3 regions of the Saccharopolyspora phatthalungensis genome follow, and region 1 is predicted to be linked to each of the others. Evidence: riboswitches for the same ligand, from Rfam matches in the RefSeq annotation. Region 1 holds a riboswitch; each other region holds the start of a gene.
The links. A riboswitch is a leader RNA that binds a small molecule or an ion and turns the genes downstream of it on or off. The one in region 1 is predicted to bind cobalamin.

Region 1 (3,256 bases):
GCAATCCGTCCAGCGGCGTCACCACGTGCGGCGGGCTAACGTGCGACGATCCACCGCCCTGTACCGCGGGAATGGTGGCGTTCTCGCCGATCACGGCGACCTTGGCAACCTTCGGGTCGATCGGCAGCAGCGGCGCGTCGCCCACCACTTCGTTGCGAAGCAGCACGAATCCCCGCGCCGCCAGCACCCGGATGACCGGCCTGGCCTGCTCCGACGGGCCGTCTCCGGGTTTCGAGTCCGCGAAGGCGCCGACGCGTGCCGCCAGCCGCAACACCCGCAGCACCTTGTCGTCGAGGACCCTCTCGGAAACCTTGCCCTGCTCCACGGCCGTCGCGAGTTTCCCGTCGCTCCACGGGCTTTTCGGGCCGGGCATGGCCAGGTCGAGGCCGCCGAGGGCCGCCGCCTCGACCGATCGGGTGGCGAACCAGTCCGACACGAGCATGCCGTCCCACGCCCACTCACCCTTGAGGATGTCGTTGACCAGCACGGAATTCTCGGTCATCGTGTGGCCGTTCACCGAGTTGTAGGCGGCCATCAGCGCCCACGGCGAAGCCTTCGCGATGACCCGCTCGAACGGTTTGAGGTAGACCTCTCGCAACGTCTGATCGTCGATCACGGCGTCGTAACTGAGCCGCTCGGTTTCGCTGTCGTTGGCTACGTAGTGCTTCGGGGTCGCGGCCACCCCGCGCGACTGAATACCCGCGACGATCTCGGCCCCGATCTCGGCGATCAGCAGCGGATCCTCCGACAAGTTCTCGAAATGCCGTCCGCCAAAGGGACTTCGGTGCACGTTGACCGTCGGTGCCAGCACCACGTGCACGCCCCGGCGGCGCGCCTCGTCGCCGAACAGCTCTCCCATGATGCGTGCCGACGCCCGGTCCCACGTCGCGGCCAGCGCGGACGCCACCGGCAACAACAGCGACGGGTCGCGCTCGTCCCAGGCCGTGCCGCGCACCCCATTCGGCCCGTCGGAGAGCACCAGCGACCGCAGTCCGATCTGGGGCATCGGGTGCAGGGTCCATAAGTCCGCCCCCGTGAGCAACCTTGCCTTATCCGCCACAGTCAGCCGCGAGACCAACGACCGCAGCTTCGCCTCGTCCACTGGTACCCCTTTCGCCCGGCTCCGGCCGCCCAGTCTCTGCTACCTCGCCCGCGCTGTCGACCAAGACCGCGACACGCCGTTATCTGCCCATGCACGTCACATCCAAACCCAACATGTAGTGTGTCGCTCGCTGGTGGTTCACCGGAAGCGTCCGGTGAGGCAAGAGGGAACCCGGTGCGAATCCGGGACTGCCCCGCAGCGGTGAACGGGAACGACCGTCGTGACCCGGCTGCCGAACGGTAGCGGGTTAAGGCACTGGGCAAGAAGCCCGGGAAGCCACGACCAGTAGGCCGCCCGTGAGTCCGAAGACCTGCCGCCGGTGCACGCGAGAAAGCGTGCTGTCCGGGACCTCGAGGGCGGGTCCACGCGGACGACCAGCGGTTTCGTGCCGCCGTGGTCTCCTCGTGCGCCGTCGTGGTCCGCCGAGCTCGCGAGGGAGAGAGCCCGTGACGGCGACACTCAACGACTGGACCCGTGTGTCCACTGTGGTCCACCAGGCCTGCGCCGGGCTGCCCGGCGTTTCGGCGGAAGCCGTGCTCGACGAGGTACGTCGCACCGGCTACGCCGGTATCAGCGACGACGAGCTGTCGCTGGCCCAGATCATGGCGGCGCGCACCCTGATCGAGACCGAACCGAACTATTCGCAGGTCACCGCCCGGCTCTTGCTGGACCGGATGCGCCGCGAAGCACTGAGCTTCCTGGGCGAACCGCAGGAGGCCGACCAAGAGGAAATGCGCGACCGCTACCCGGAGTATTTCGCCGACTACGTGCGCCGCGGCATCGAACTGGCCCGGCTCGACCCGGAGCTGGGCACCTTCGACGTTGCCCGACTGGGCCGCGCGCTGGTGCCCGAACGCGACCTGACCTTCGGTTTCCTCGGCCTGCAGACCCTGTACGACCGCTACTTCCTGCACCACGACGGCACCCGGTTCGAGTTGCCGCAGGCGTTTTTCATGCGGGTCGCGATGGGGCTGGCGCTGCGTGAAGACGACCGCGAGGCCAGGGCGATCGAGTTTTACCACCTGTTGTCGTCGTTTGACTTCATGTGCTCGACGCCGACCCTGTTCAATTCCGGTACGACCCGGCCGCAGTTGTCGTCCTGCTTTCTGACCACTGTGGACGACAATTTGTCCGGGATCTTCCACTCGATCAGCAACAACGCGCTGCTGTCGAAGTACGCCGGTGGGCTGGGCAACGACTGGACACCGGTGCGCGGTATCGGCGCGCACATCAACGGCACCAACGGCAAGTCCCAGGGCGTGGTGCCGTTTTTGAAGATCGCCAATGACACCGCGGTGGCGGTGAACCAGGGCGGTCGGCGCAAGGGAGCGGTGTGCGCGTATCTGGAGACCTGGCATATCGATGTCGAGGAGTTCCTTGACCTGCGCAAGAACACCGGGGACGAGCGCCGCCGCACCCACGACATGAACACCGCGAACTGGGTGCCCGACGAGTTCCTGCGCCGCGTCGAGGCCGACGAGCAGTGGACGCTGTTCTCTCCGGACGAGACCCCCGACCTGCATGACCTGTACGGCCAAGCGTTCGCCGACCGCTACCGCGCCTACGAGCAGGCCGCCGACCGAGGCGAGGTCCGGGTGTTCCGGCGGGTGCGCGCGGTGGAGCTGTGGCGGCGGATGCTGACCATGCTGTTCGAGACCGGTCACCCGTGGATCACCTTCAAGGACCCGTGCAACCTGCGCTCGCCGCAGCAGCACAGCGGGGTCGTGCACTCCTCCAACCTGTGCACCGAGATCACGCTGAACACCAGCGCCGACGAGGTCGCCGTGTGCAACCTCGGGTCGATCAACCTGGCGCGGCATGTCACCGCCGAGGGCATCGACACCGAGCGGCTGGAGCGCACCACGCGTACCGCCGTGCGGATGCTCGACAATGTGATCGACATCAACTTTTACACGATTCCCGAGGCACGTCGCTCCAACCTGCGGCACCGGCCGATCGGGCTCGGACTGATGGGCTTTGCGGATGCGCTGTTCGCCCAGCGCATCCCGGCGTCTTCGCCGGCCGCGGTCGAGTTCGCCGACCGCAGCATGGAGCAGATCAGCTACCACGCCATCGCCGCGTCCAGCCGGCTGGCGGCCGAGCGAGGCCGGTACGAGTCCTTCGACGGGTCGCTGTGGAGCCGGGGAATCCTGC
Region 2 (3,256 bases), on a different contig from region 1:
CGGCGGTCAGCAACTGCGGCAGCAGTGCGCACCCGTAGTCGTTGACCTCGGCGGCAACCGTCTGCCAGTCCGCGCCGGAGACCCGCTTCGCGTACCGGTCCGCCTTCGGCGTGCTCATGATGCCTCCAGGTTCAACAGGGTCGTCTTGGCCTCCAGCCCGCCGACGTATCCGCCCGCCGTTCCGTCCGAACGCACGACGCGGTGGCATGGCACCACCACCGGCAGCGGGTTGGTCGCGCACGCGGAACCCACTGCGCGCACCGCTCGGGGGCTGCCCGCAGCCGCCGCGACATCGGCATAGCTGGCCGTGTTGCCGTAGGCGATGTCGGGCAGGTGGGACAGCACGTTCAGCCGGAACCCGCGGGAGAGGCGCCAGTCCAGCGGCAGGTCGAAGGCGCGCCGCCGCTTGGTGAAGTACTGCTCGATCTGGCGGGCGACCTCGTCCAGTCGGTCGGTTGCCCGCAGGATGCGGGGGCTGATCAACTTGGCCAGCGACTCCAGGACCCGGTCATGCCCCTGCCTGGTGTACGCGACCCGCACCAGGCCGAGCTCGGTCGCGGCCAGCAGCAGCTCGCCCACCGGGGTGTCGATCGTGCGGTAGGAGACGTCCAGCAGCCCCTCCCGCCGGGCCGCGTGCACCAGCTCGAAGTGCAGTCGCTTGCTGACGTCGAAGTCGATCGCCGGGAGCGCATCGAACAGGTGCCTGTCGTCGGATTCGTGGATCGCCATCATCACGCTTCCCCTCCTACGCTCGTGGCGCGTCGATACGTCGCGCGCAGGGTTTTGATGCCGTCGGCCGCGGCGCGGCGGGCCGCATCCGTACTGCCGCCGATGATCTCGGCGATTTCGGCGTAGGGCAGCCCCGCCAGGTAGTGGTAGGCCACGGCCATGCGTTGTTTGGTCGGCAGCGCGCTCAACGCTGCCCACAGGTCGCCGTCCCAGTCCTCCGGACGGCCGGCGGTGCTGGGCCGCTCGGGCAGGCGCGCCACGACCACGGGTCGACGCGCCGTTGCCCGGGTGACGTCGACCGCCTTGCGGTGCGCGATCGTGACCAGCCACGCCTCCACGTTGGCGTCCTCGGCGAGCTCCGGGTAGGCGCGCAGCGCGGCCAGGAAGGTCTCCGACCAGGCGTCTTCGGCGTCGGCTGGTCCGAGCACGGCTCGGCACACTCGCAGCACCATCGGGCCGTACTCGTCGACGATCTGCTCGAACGGTCTCACTTTCACTCCCCGTAGACGGCCGGGCCCCGCGGAACGTGAGATGCGGATCCAGCACCGTTGACGTGATCGTCACCCGACCTGGTTCGTTCCGCTGGCCGCACACGCCCGACCCCGCCGCCAGCGGTTCCGCTGCGTTCAAGGTCCGTGCAGCGGGGAACGGAGTGCCAGCCCGGTCACGTCCGCACGACACTGAGTGACGAGCCTCTCATCCGTGGTGCGGGCACGGGTGGGAAAGGGGTGTTCAGCGCGGAAGTCACCGGATGCGCGGACACCGTCCAGGTGCGTCGGCCTCTTGCCAACGGCCTTGCAGTCGGTAGCCTCCGTTGTGCTGGTGGTTCGTCCGCCCCAAGCGCGACTGAAGTCGCATCCGCGGGTGGGCGAGGCAAGAGGGAACCCGGTGCGAGTCCGGGACTGCCCCGCAGCGGTGAGTGGGAACGACCGCCGTCCCCGGTCTGAGCAGACCGGGCGCAGCACTGGGCACGCGTGCCTGGGAAGCGACGGCCAGTAGGAACCCCGGCAACGGCCGGGACCTGCCCGCGAGTCCGAAGACCTGCCACCGGTGCGCGCACCGAGTGGTGCGCGCGGTCCGAGGTCTCGCGGGAGGGCCTGGCGGACGACCGGCCCGTGTCGCGCGGCGCCTGCCGGTTCGCCTGCTCTTTCCCTGACCTCGGGGCATTTGTCGTCGAGCTCGCGAGGAGAGGGCCTTGACCAGCAAGATCGGATCGACCGTACTCGGCTACCCCCGGATCGGCCCCAACCGGGAATTGAAGCGCGCATTGGAGAGCTACTGGTCGTCCCGCACCGGCGAAGCGGAACTGCGCGCGGTCGCGCGCGAACTGCGGCTCGATTCTTGGCGCGCGCTACGGGATGCGGGCCTGGACTCGGTACCGGGCAACACTTTTTCGTTCTACGACCAGGTGCTGGACACCGCGGTCACCTTCGGTGCGGTCCCGCCGCGCTACGCCGAGCTCGGGTTGGGCCCGTTGGACACCTACTTCGCCATGGCGCGCGGCGTCGAGTCGATGCCGCCGCTGGAGATGACCAAGTGGTTCGACACCAACTACCACTACCTGGTGCCCGAGATCGGTCCGGACACGCGCTTCTCGCTGGCCGACCGGACCCCGGTGGAGCAGTACCGGGAGGCCGCCGAAGCGGGCGTGACCACCCGCCCGGTGCTGGTGGGCCCGCTGACCTTCCTGCTGCTGTCCAAGCCCGCCGCCGGAGCTCCGGAGGCGTTCCGGCCGTTGGACAAGCTGGCTGGGCTCCTCGACGCTTACGCCGAGCTGCTGGGCGAGCTGTACCGAGCCGGCGTGGAGTGGGTGCAACTGGACGAACCCGCGTTCGCCGCCGACCGCTCGCAGCCGGAGCTGGATGCGCTGCGCGAGGCCTACCAGCGGCTCGGTGCTCTGGGCGAGCGTCCGAACCTGTTGGTCGCGGGCTATTTCGGCGATCTCGGTGCGGCGTTGCAGGTGCTGGCCTCCAGCCCGGTCGAGGCCATCGGTGTCGATCTGGTCGCCGGGACGTCGACAGTGGACTCCTTGTCGTCGGTCCGCGGGTTGCAGGACAAGACCTTGGTAGCCGGGCTGGTCGACGGGCGCAATGTTTGGCGCACCGATCTCGACAAGGCGCTTGCGACCGCTGCGACGCTGCTCGGCTCGGCAAGCGAGGTTGCCGTTAGCACGTCGTGCTCCCTATTGCACGTGCCGTATGACGTCGAGGCAGAAGAGAATCTCGATCCGCAGGTCAAATCCTGGTTGGCCTTCGCCGAGCAGAAGGTCCGCGAAGTGGTCGTCCTCGGCCGGGCGTTGCAGGCAGGCCGCGACGCGGTGGCCGAGGAACTGGCCGCGGCCCGTGCGGCCGTCGCCGACCGCGCCCAAGCCGACCGGGTGCGCAACAATCGCGTGCGGGCTCGGCTGCAGGCAATGCGGCCGGAGTACACCACGCGCAGTGACTACGAGAACAGGCGCGCCGCCCAGCAGAAGTCCTTGCGCCTGCCGCCGTTGCCGACCACGACGATCGGATCGTTTCCGCAGACC
Region 3 (3,256 bases), 2.5 Mb from region 1:
ACGCCGGCCACCTCCGGCGGCAGGCCGGCCAGGTCGGTTTCCGCACGGATCGTGGCGAAGGAGCGGCGATAGATCTCCGCTCCTTCCCGGATGTATTCGGGCACCCCGCGGTAGCGGGACGGCCCGTTGTTCTCGTTCACACATTCCTCCGTGCCGCGTCGAGCGCGGCGGACACCTGGTCGGCATCGGCTTCCGACATCCATGCCTCATCGTCGAGACCGACCTCATAGCCGGCATCGGTGGCGAGTACTTCCACAACGCGCCCCTGCGGTCGGCCGCAGCGCCGCTCGCAACCCGACCAATGCACCGGCAGCGCACCGCCGGACGGGGCTCGCAGCGTGCGCCGGGCGTCCTCGCGGACATCGGCCCGTGCTTTCGCGCACCCGGGACGACCAGTGCACGCGGTCACCCCGACACCGTCCGAGAACGGATCTACGAGCAGCCCTCGCGCGCCCAGGTCCGACATCCACCGACCGGCTTCGTCCGGCCGCAAACCGGGCAGGACGACGGTCCGCCAAGGCGTCAGGCGAAGTTCGCCCGCGGTGTCGGACGCTGCGCCGATGATATCCATCTGGTCTCGCGACAGGCGGCCCAGTGGTGCCCCGGCCACCACCGCGACCGTCCCGTCGAGGCGGCGCGTCTGGCCGACCTGCGCATGCGTGGCCAACTGCGCCGACGGCACCGGGAGCGGCTGCGCCGGGACGACGCCCAATGTCGCGGCCAGCCGATCGGTGACCCGTCGCACTCCGTCGTCGAGCTCGGCCAGCCGCCACGCCGAGCAACCCTGCGCGGTCTTTTCCGCCAGGAACGCCTCCGCCGCGGCGATCGCGACTGCGGCCGCCCGGCTCGGGGTCGATCGCACCCCGGAATCCACGCCCGCGAGCACCAGCGCCACGCTGTCGGTGCGCAAGGCGAGCAGTCCGACATCGGCACCGAGCGAGATCACGTCTGCCCGGCCGTCATCGACGGCGAAAAGAAAACGTCCGGGTAGCACGGCCAGTGACGGTGTCTCACACAGCGCTGTATCGAGTTTTCCCGCCACCGCTCGCACGTCCATCAGCTCGCCGCCGTCCGCAGACGGAGAGCCGATGATGTTGCGGACCCGCTCGTGCGTTGCCGACGGCAACAGCCCGGCGGCCCGAAGCCGCGCGGCGAGCTCCCGCTCCGCTCCCGCCGGTAGGCCGCGCACCTGCACATTCGCCCGCGAGGTGAGCTCCACACCGCCGTCGCCGAGGGCCGCGACCTCCGCCAGCGCCCGCACCTGGCTCGGCGTGAGCACGCCCCCCGGAACACGGATCCGTGCCAGCCCCCCATCGGCTGCCTTGTGCACCCGCAGCGCGCCGGGACACGCATCCCGCTCCGGTCTGGCTCTGTGTGACACCCGGCCGATACTACGGGCCCCGGTAATTGCGGACGCAAACCAAGCGCGACCTGGCGCGAAGGTCTGGCGCGGTGCGACACGTATCATGCCTGGCGAACTTGACGAAAGATCACTTCGTTGCGGAGAGTGGTCGCAGCATTCAGCGGCGACAAGCGGAGGAAGCCGGTGCGAATCCGGCGCGGTCCCGCCACTGTCACCGGGGAGCGGACTCCATGAGGTCACCATCCGGACCGGATGGGAAGACGGGGCGAGCATCGATCCGGGAGCCAGGAGACTCCGGTCGCCGCGACCTACGAACCGGGGCGAGGACCCCGAGAGAGGTGCCGTCATGCGCCGCGCACGCGCGCCCAGGCCCAGCCACGCAGCTCGCCACGCCGAGGAGCGACCCGCATGATCCTACTTCTGTCCACTTCGGACACAGATCTGCTCAGCGCGAGGGCCGCCGACGCCGAGTACCGGCTCGGCAACCCGGCACGGTTGGGCGCGGACGACCTGCCCCCGCTGCTGGAGGGCGTGGACCTCGTCGTCGTCCGGCTGCTCGGTGGCCTCCGAGCCTGGGAGGAGGGCCTGGACGCACTGCTCGCGGGCCCGCGCCCGGTGGTCGTGCTCGGTGGTGAACAGGCCCCGGACGCCGAACTGATGGAATGTTCGACCGTGCCGGGCGGCGTGTGCGCCGAAGCGCACCGTTACCTCGCCCACGGCGGCCCGGACAACTTGGCGGAGCTGCACCACTTCCTGTCCGACACGATTCTGCTCACCGGACACGGCTTCGAGCCGCCGGTAGAGACCCCGACCTGGGGCGCACTGGAACGGACGCCCCGGCGCAACGAAGGGCCGACCGTTGCGGTGCTCTACTACCGCGCGCACCACATGGCTGGCAACACCGCGTTCGCGCACGCGCTGTGCGAGGCGATCGAGGACGCCGGGGGCCAAGCGCTGCCGCTGTTCTGCGCGTCCCTGCGGACACCCGACCCCCAACTGCTTGAGCAGCTGGGCCGCGCCGACGCGCTGATCGTCACCGTGCTCGCCGCGGGAGGCACCAAGCCCGCCACCGCTTCGGCCGGCGGTGACGACGAGGCGTGGGACGTCGGCGCGCTCGCCGAACTCGACATCCCGATCCTGCAGGGGCTGTGCCTGACCAGCACCCGCGCCGCCTGGGAGGAAAACGACGAGGGCCTGTCGCCGCTGGACATGGCCACCCAGGTCGCGGTGCCCGAGTTCGACGGCCGGCTGATCACCGTGCCGTTCTCCTTCAAGGAAAACGACTCTCAGGGGCTGCCCGTCTACGTGGCCGACCCGGAACGGGCCGCCAGGGTCGCCGGAATCGCGGTCCGGCACGCCACGCTGCGGCACGTCCCACCGCAGGACAAGCGCCTGGCGCTGATGCTGTCGGCCTACCCGACCAAGCACTCCCGGATCGGCAACGCGGTCGGTCTGGACACCCCCGTCAGCGCGGTCCGCCTGCTGCGAGCGCTGCGGGAGCACGGCTACGACATCGGCCCAGCAGACGGCCCCGACGCACTGCCCGGCGTCGCGGCCCAGGACGGCGACGCCCTGATCCACGCGCTGATCGCCGCCGGTGGTCAGGACCGCGACTGGCTGTCCGAGGAACAGCTCAGCGGCAACCCGATCCGCATCCCCGCTACCCGCTACGCGAGCTGGTTCTCGACGCTGCCCGAGGACCTGCGCGCCGAGATCGAGCAGCACTGGGGCCCGCCGCCAGGAGAGCTGTTCGTCGACCGCTCCCAGGACCCGGACGGCGAGATCGTCCTCGCCGCCATCCGAGCGGGCAACGTCGTGCTCATGGTGCAGCCGCCCCGCGGTTTCGGCGAGAACCCGATCGCGATCTACCACGACCCGGACCTGCCACCGAGC

Region 2: another riboswitch for cobalamin. It lies ahead of metE (5-methyltetrahydropteroyltriglutamate--homocysteine S-methyltransferase); the one in region 1 lies ahead of BJ970_RS03535 (ribonucleoside-diphosphate reductase subunit alpha).
Region 3: another riboswitch for cobalamin. It lies ahead of cobN (cobaltochelatase subunit CobN); the one in region 1 lies ahead of BJ970_RS03535 (ribonucleoside-diphosphate reductase subunit alpha).

The regions. Positions count from the first base shown of each region.
Region 1 covers NZ_JACHIW010000001.1:805,183-808,438, forward strand. The annotation lists gene BJ970_RS03530 (glycoside hydrolase family 3 protein) at 1-1,102, opposite strand, end outside; cobalamin riboswitch at 1,220-1,434, shown strand; gene BJ970_RS03535 (ribonucleoside-diphosphate reductase subunit alpha) at 1,549-3,256, shown strand, end outside.
Region 2 covers NZ_JACHIW010000002.1:462,232-465,487, reverse strand. The annotation lists gene BJ970_RS29145 (2OG-Fe(II) oxygenase) at 1-118, opposite strand, end outside; gene BJ970_RS29140 (methylated-DNA--[protein]-cysteine S-methyltransferase) at 115-732, opposite strand; gene BJ970_RS29135 (RNA polymerase sigma factor) at 732-1,226, opposite strand; cobalamin riboswitch at 1,536-1,792, shown strand; gene metE (5-methyltetrahydropteroyltriglutamate--homocysteine S-methyltransferase) at 1,925-3,256, shown strand, end outside.
Region 3 covers NZ_JACHIW010000001.1:3,336,459-3,339,714, reverse strand. The annotation lists gene BJ970_RS15450 (precorrin-8X methylmutase) at 1-104, opposite strand, end outside; gene cobG (precorrin-3B synthase) at 137-1,381, opposite strand; cobalamin riboswitch at 1,491-1,677, shown strand; gene cobN (cobaltochelatase subunit CobN) at 1,772-3,256, shown strand, end outside.